DNA from 2 places in the Streptomyces sp. NPDC005752 genome. Region 2 is predicted to be linked to the other one. Evidence: riboswitches for the same ligand, from Rfam matches in the RefSeq annotation. Region 2 holds a riboswitch; the other holds the start of a gene.
What was found. Region 2 has a riboswitch for S-adenosylmethionine ahead of ABZ441_RS23670 (aminotransferase class V-fold PLP-dependent enzyme). Riboswitches for the same ligand answer to the same signal wherever they lie in the genome.
Positions count from the first base shown of each region.

Region 1 (3,769 bases), on a different contig from region 2:
AGACCATGTACCCGAACCTAGCCCGTTCGGGAAGCCGCCAAACGTGAAGCGCGTGCGGAGACGGGTGTAAGGAACCGTTACGCCGCACTCCGTGACGCGTACTCCGCGATCTCCCGCATCGGCGGCCGCTCCTCGGTGTCCACCGGGTGGGTGCGGGGGACGAAGCCGTCGGGGCCCCGCTCGAACTGGGTGATCTCGGGCCGTACGAGCGACCCCCTGGAGAGCCTCAGCTGGGCCGTGCGGTAGATCGTGGCCGCCATCCGGCCGAGGGCCTGGCCGTCCTGGTGGCGGTGCCTGCGCACGCCGACGTCGACCTGTGCCAGCGCGTCCAGGCCGACCGTGTGCAGCGCGTCGACGAGCAGGCCCAGCTCCACCCCGTAACCGACCGGGAAGGGAAGCCGCTCGAGCAGGGAGCGCCGCACCGCGTACTCGCCTCCCAGCGGCTGGACGAAGCCCGCCAGCAGCGGCCAGTGCAGGTTGAGCAGCGGGCGGGCCACGAGTTCGGTCACCCGGCCGCCCTGGCCGGCGGTCTCGCCCAGCGGCCGGTCGTACATGGCCTTGACGAACTGCACGGAGGGGTCGGTCAGCAGGGGGCCGACGATTCCGGAGACGAAGTCCGCCGAGAACTCCTTGAGGTCGGCGTCGACGAAGCACACGATGTCTCCGTCGGTGACCAGCAGCGATCGCCACAGCACCTCGCCCTTGCCGGGGAGGGCGGGGACCCTCGGGAGTATCGCGTCCCGGTGCACGACCCGGGCGCCGGCCCGGCGGGCCTCCTGGGCGGTCCCGTCGGTGGATCCGGAGTCGATCACCACCAGCTCGTCGACGAGCCGGACCTCCTCCATCAGCTCGCGGCGGATCTCCGCGACGATCGCGCCGACCGTCGCCTCCTCGTTCAGCGCGGGCAGGACGACGCTCACACGCGAGCGGTGCGGATCCCTCGCCCGCGCGGCGGTGAGCCGGTCGAGCGGGCGGTCGGCAGCTGACCAGGAACGCCTGGTCAGCCAGCGTTCCACCTCTTCCAGCACGGTCGATACTCCCTGTATGTGATCCATCTCGCGGTTCGGACGACTATCTCAACCGTCCAGTGCTTCGGTTACAGTCTTGAACAACGCGGATGACCCTCGCATGTCGGGGTCGGTCCGCGAATAAACGCCCGGATCCATGGTCCGGTGCCATAGCGCTCATCCAGAGGGACTGAGGGAACGGCCCGTCGAAGTCCCGGCAACCCTCCTGCCGGCCGCGAGGTCACGGTGGGGAAGGTGCCAATTCCGTCTTGCGGCGAAATACGTCGCGAGGAAGATGAGGAGAAAGGGCCTCCGCCATCATGGCCGTGCAGACAGTTGCAGAGAACACCGATTCTTCCGCCGTGGACCTCGGTCCCGCCGCAGCACTTTCCTGCCGCGAATGCGGCGAGCGTTTCGAGCTCGGCCCCATTTTCGCCTGTGTGTCCTGTTTCGGGCCGCTCGAAGTGGCGTACGACCTGCCGAGCGGCTCCCCCGAAGAGCTGAAGAAGCGCATCGCCGAGGGCCCGGACAACATCTGGCGCTACGCGCCGCTGCTGCCCGTCCCCTCCGACGTCGCCGACAAGCCCAACATCAACCCCGGTTTCACGAAGCTCGTGAAGGCCGACAACCTCGCCCGTGAGCTGGGCGTGACCGGCGGCCTGTACGTCAAGGACGACTCCGGCAATCCGACGCACTCCTTCAAGGACCGTGTCGTCGCGATCGCCGTCGAGGCCGCCCGTGCCTTCGGGTTCACCACCCTCTCCTGCTCCTCCACCGGCAACCTCGCCGGTGCGGTGGGTGCCGCCGCCGCCCGCGCCGGCTTCCGCTCCTGCGTGTTCATCCCGCACGACCTGGAGCAGGGCAAGGTCGTCATGGCCGCGGTGTACGGCGGTGAACTGGTCGGCATCGAGGGCAACTACGACGACGTCAACCGCTTCTGCTCGGAGCTCATCGGCGACCCGCTCGGCGAGGGCTGGGGCTTCGTCAACGTCAACCTGCGGCCGTACTACGGCGAGGGCTCCAAGACCCTGGCGTACGAGATCTGCGAACAGCTCGGCTGGCAGCTGCCCGACCAGCTCGTCATCCCGATCGCGTCCGGCTCGCAGCTCACGAAGATCGACAAGGGGCTGCAGGAGCTGATCAAGCTCGGCCTCGTCGAGGACAAGCCGTACAAGATCTTCGGTGCACAGGCCGAGGGCTGCTCCCCGGTCTCCACCGCCTTCAAGGCCGGCCACGACGTGGTGCGCCCCCAGAAGCCGAAGACGATCGCCAAGTCCCTCGCGATCGGGAACCCGGCCGACGGTCCGTACGTCCTGGACATCGCCCGGCGCACCGGCGGCGCGGTGGAGGACGTCAACGACGAGCAGGTCGTGGACGCGATCAAGCTGCTGGCCCGCACCGAGGGCATCTTCGCGGAGACCGCGGGCGGGGTGACGGTCGGTGTGACGAAGAAGCTGATCGACGCCGGTCTGCTCGACCCGGCCCTGACGACCGTCGTCCTGAACACCGGCGACGGGCTGAAGACCCTGGACGCGGTCGCTCCCACGACGGGCCTGTCGGCGACGATCCGGCCCAGTCTGGACGCGTTCCGCGACGCGGGCCTCGCCGCCGCCAACTGACCACCCGAGACCGAAGGAAGGCACGTACATGAGCGTCAAGGTCCGCATCCCCACCATCCTCCGCACCTACACGGGCGGTCAGGCCGAGGTCCCGGCGGAAGGGTCGGTCCTCTCCGAGGTCATCGCCTCCCTGGAGCAGAACCACCCGGGCATCGCGGCCCGCGTCCTGGACGACCAGGGCAAGCTGCGACGCTTCGTCAACGTGTACGTCAACGACGACGACGTGCGTTTCGAGGGCGGCCTGGACGCGGTCACCCCGGACGGCGCCGGCGTCTCGATCATCCCGGCCGTCGCCGGAGGCTGATCACCGCACGGCCCCGGGCGCGGCTGCCCGACCGCACGGCGTGAGCACAGTGGCCCTCTCCGCACAACATGTGGAGGGGGCCATTCCGCATGGTTGAGCGCGGTAGAGTTGGGGAAGTCACCGCAGCTTCCCGTGCCGCCCGCATATGAGAATGCGCCCGGCCGCGGCAAGAAACAGCCAAAGTGCGTGAACCCCTTGAGGCATAAGTGGCCTTTGTCAGGCCCGACTTGCCCTGGAATCCAGCGAATTCGCCCCTTGCGTGCGGTCGCCCGTGCCCAGAATTCTCGTCCGATTGACCTGTTGCAGAGGGCAGTTGGGCAGATACATTCGGCCGCGGTCGACGCGTTCCGGCGCACGCCACCCTCTCCTGTCGGAGGGTGACTTCTGACCCGGGTCCGCGAAGTGCGGACCTGCGCAAGGGCCAGTAATAGGGGAGTAAGGCTATGGCTCAGGGCACCGTCAAGTGGTTCAACGCGGAGAAGGGGTACGGCTTCATCGCGGTCGACGGTGGTGCGGATGTCTTCGTCCACTACAGCGCGATCCAGATGGACGGATACCGCACCCTCGAAGAGGGTCAGCGAGTTGAATTCGAGATCTCGCAGGGCCAGAAGGGGCCGCAGGCGGACATGGTCAAGCTCGCCGTCGGCTGAGCTCGGCGCGGTCGGCCGACGACACCACTCACACACGCAGGGCCCGTACCTCCGAAGAGGGGGACGGGCCCTTCGTGCGTGTGTGCGCCCCTCCCGGTTGTCCACCGACGGAGGGGGACGCTTGCACTCGCAGGGGTCGAGTGCTAATTATTGGCGTTAGCACTCTCCAGGTGAGAGTGACAGAACTTG
Region 1 is NZ_JBEXYB010000025.1:103,008-106,776, reverse strand. Features, by position in the region: gene ABZ441_RS21935 (trehalose-6-phosphate synthase) at 1-7, opposite strand, end outside; gene ABZ441_RS21930 (glucosyl-3-phosphoglycerate synthase) at 78-1,028, opposite strand; SAM riboswitch class I at 1,182-1,309, shown strand; gene thrC (threonine synthase) at 1,328-2,626, shown strand; gene ABZ441_RS21920 (MoaD/ThiS family protein) at 2,655-2,930, shown strand; gene ABZ441_RS21915 (cold-shock protein) at 3,374-3,580, shown strand.
Region 1: it holds a riboswitch for S-adenosylmethionine, as region 2 does, so the genes downstream of both, thrC (threonine synthase) here and ABZ441_RS23670 (aminotransferase class V-fold PLP-dependent enzyme) in region 2, are expected to answer to the same signal.

Region 2 (3,769 bases):
CATGCTGATCGGCGGCGGCAACGACATCTGGGCGACCCACTTCCACATGTCGCTCAACGCGATCAGCTGGTTCGTGCGGATCGCCTTCTTCGCCGGCCCGGTCCTGGCGTTCGTCGTCACCCGGCGGATCTGCCTCGGCCTGCAGCGCCGCGACAAGGAGAAGGTGCTGCACGGGCGCGAGTCCGGCACCATCAAGCGCCTGCCGCACGGTGAGTTCGTCGAGATCCACGAGCCGCTCAGCCCGGGCCAGCTGCACACCCTCACGGCGCACGAGCAGTACAAGCCGGTCGAGCTCGGCCCGACGGTCGACGAGAACGGTGTCGAGCGCAAGCCGTCCGTGGTGCAGAAGGTGCGGGCCAGGCTCAGCAGGAGCTACTTCGGCGAGGACAACCAGATCGCCAAGCCCACTGCCGAGGAGTACAAGGAGATCACCAGCGGCCACGGCCACCACTGATCACCTCAGCTGAACGCCACAGCAGGAGCCCCGTCCATCCGATGGACGGGGCTCTTCGCTGTCCCAGGGGCTGGATAAGGTGGGAGACGTACTCGTATCGGCTGTGGACCACAGGAGCGGACCATGAACGTGGTGACCCCGGACGGCGGCGACAGCGTGGCGGCTCTCCCCCAGACTTCGTCCGGGGGCGCCCTCACCTGGCCGGGCGTGCTGACCCCCCTCCTCCGCGGCGAGCACCTCGGTGCGGACGACACCGCATGGGCCATGGACCGCATCATGAGCGGCGAGGCGACGGACGTGCAGATCGCCGGTTTCGCCGTCGCGCTGCGGGCCAAGGGCGAGACCGTCGACGAGGTCACCGGACTCGTCCGCGCCATGTACGAGCACGCCCACACGATCCACGTGCCCGGCCGCACGGTCGACATCGTGGGCACCGGCGGGGACATGGCCAGAACGGTCAACATCTCCACGATGTCGGCCATCGTCGTCGCGGGGACGGGTGCGAAGGTCGTCAAGCACGGCAACCGGGCCTCGTCGTCGGCTAGCGGGGCCTCCGACGTGCTGGAGAAGCTCGGCGTCAACCTCGAACTCACGCCGCAGCGCGTCGTCGCCGTCGCCGAGGAGGCGGGCATCACCTTCTGCTTCGCGGTGAAGTTCCACCCCGCGCTGCGCCATGCCGCCAGGGCGCGCAAGGAGCTCGGCACACAGACCACCTTCAACATCCTGGGCCCGCTCACCAACCCGGCCCGGGTCCGCTCCCAGGCCATCGGGGTCGCCGACCCGAAGATGGCGCCCATCGTCGCGGGCGTGCTGGCGGACCGGGGGAATTCGGCGCTCGTCTTCCGGGGCGACGACGGCCTCGACGAGCTGACGACCACGGCGACCTCGCGGGTCTGGACCGTCCGGGACGGTTCCGTCCACGAGCAGGCGTTCGACCCGCGCGACGTCGGCCTGGACCTGGTACCCGTCGAGGCCCTGCGCGGCGCGGACGCCGCGTACAACGCGGACGTGGCGCGGCGGCTGCTCGACGGGGAGACCGGCCCCGTAAGGGACGCGGTGCTGCTCAACTCGGCCGCGGCACTGGTCGCCCTGGACGCCGGCGAGGGCACGCTGAACGAACAGCTCTCTGCCGGGATCGTGCGGGCCGCGGAGTCAGTCGACTCGGGAGCGGCCAAGCGCGCGCTGGAGCGCTGGGTGGCGGCCAGCAACGCCTGAGACCGGTGGACGTGGACAGGGGCGCGGTCCGTATCGCGGACTGCGCCCTTGCGTGTCACCACGGGTATGGCAAGATGCTGGGCAGGTCATGAGTGACAGCGACTACGGCCCCGGCCCGCTGTCCGGCAACCCTCCGTCCGTGGCGGGGTGCCCCGGGTGAAGACCAGGCCGCAGGCAGTGAGGTCTGTGGCAAGCGCGGGCCCCTCGGCGTCCTTCGACGCCACCCCTTGGGGTCCTGGTCCCAGGGAGCCTCTTGTGAGCAAGCGAATGCGATAGGGCTCCACGCCCTCCTCCGCACACCTTTTCGTCTTCCTTCCCGCGCTGCCGCATGACGCCGGCGTGTGGATCTCGCCTGCCTCTCACGGGAGTTCGCCATGTCTGTCTCCACCGCTGCCGTCGACCAGTCGCTTTGTGCCCCGCTGCCCGTCCTGGGAGCAGATGTCACTGTTCCCCTCGTGACGGGCGGAGAGGTCGCGTACGCGGCCCTCGACTACGCGGCGAGCGCCCCGGCCCTCCAGCGGGTGTGGGACGACGTGGCCGCCTACGCCCCCTACTACGGCAGCGTGCACCGCGGTGCCGGCTATCTCTCGCAGCTCTCCACCGACCTCTTCGAGAGCAGCCGTGTGACCGTCGCGGCGTTCCTCGGCTGCCGCGCGGAGGACCAGGTGGTCTTCACCCGCTCGACGACCGACTCCCTCAACCTGCTGGCCGCCGCGCTGCCCGCCGACTGCGAGGTGTTCGTGTTCGAGACCGAACACCACGCCTCGCTGCTGCCCTGGCGCGACGCCCGGGTGACCTACCTCGACGCTCCGCGGACCCCGGACCAGGCCGTCGCCACCCTCGAGCGCGCACTCTCCGGCCGTGACCCCCAGGGGCCCGCACTGGTCTGCGTGACGGGCGCGTCGAACGTCACCGGCGAGCTGTGGCCGGTGAGGGAACTGGCCGCCGCCGCCCACGCGCACGGTGCGCGGATCGTGCTCGACGCGGCACAGCTGGCGCCCCATCACCCGGTGGACATCGCCGAGCTGGACGTCGACTGGGTCGCCTTCTCCGGGCACAAGCTGTACGCGCCCTTCGGCTCGGGCGTCCTCGCGGGCCGTGCCGACTGGCTGGTGGACGCCGAACCGTACCTCGCGGGCGGCGGCGCCTCCCGTAAGGTCGCCCGGCGCGCCGACGGCGGCGTCGACGTGGAGTGGCACACCACGGCGGCCCGGCACGAGGCCGGATCGCCCAACGTCATCGGGGTCTACTCCATCGCCGCCGCCTGCAAGGCCCTGACCGAGGCCGGATTCGACGGGCTGGTCGCGCGGGAGCAGCAGCTGGTGACCCGGGTCCGCGAGGGCCTCGCCGACGTCCCCGAGGTCAAGGTGCTCTCCCTGTTCGGCGACGACGCCCCGAGGGTCGGGGTCATCTCCTTCGTGGTCGAGGGATGGAACAGCTCGCACTTCGCCGCGGCACTCTCCGCGGAGTACGGCATCGGGGTGCGCGACGGGTTGTTCTGCGCCCACCCGCTGGTGAGGACCCTGCTGGGCAGCGAGCCGCAGGACCCGGGCGAGTGCGGCGCGCCCGAGGCCGCGCCGGGGGAGAGGTCCCTGAACGCCATCCGGGTGAGCTTCGGCGCCGGTACGCCGGACGAGCACATCGAGCGATTCCTGGGAGCCGTCCGCGAGCTGGTGGGCCAGGGCGCCCGCTGGACCTACCGCACCGAGGAGGGCCGCTGCGTGCCCGACCGGGGCACCGCTCAGGTCTGACGGCCACGGATACGGCTCCGGCCGGGACGGGGGTGTCCCCCTCGTCCCGGCCGGAGCCGTGCGCCGTGGCAGGCGTCCCGCCCGGGTGCCCTTCTCAGGCGTCCAGACCGATGGCGAAGGCCGCCTCGAGGTCGTGCTGCGAGTACGTGCGGAAGGCGACGTGGGTGTCGGTGGCCTCGACGCCCTGGATCCTGCTGATACGGCCCGGGATGACCTCGGCCAGATCGTCGTGCCGGGCCACCCGGACCATGGCGATCAGGTCGTACGTGCCCGTGACCGAGAAGACCTCGCTGACGCTGTCCAGCGCCGCGATGGCCTCGGCGATCTCGGGAATCCGGTCCACGCTGGT
Region 2 is NZ_JBEXYB010000029.1:6,375-10,143, forward strand. Features, by position in the region: gene ABZ441_RS23660 (cytochrome bc complex cytochrome b subunit) at 1-454, shown strand, start outside; gene trpD (anthranilate phosphoribosyltransferase) at 578-1,669, shown strand; SAM riboswitch class IV at 1,754-1,871, shown strand; gene ABZ441_RS23670 (aminotransferase class V-fold PLP-dependent enzyme) at 2,044-3,420, shown strand; gene ABZ441_RS23675 (Lrp/AsnC ligand binding domain-containing protein) at 3,515-3,769, opposite strand, start outside.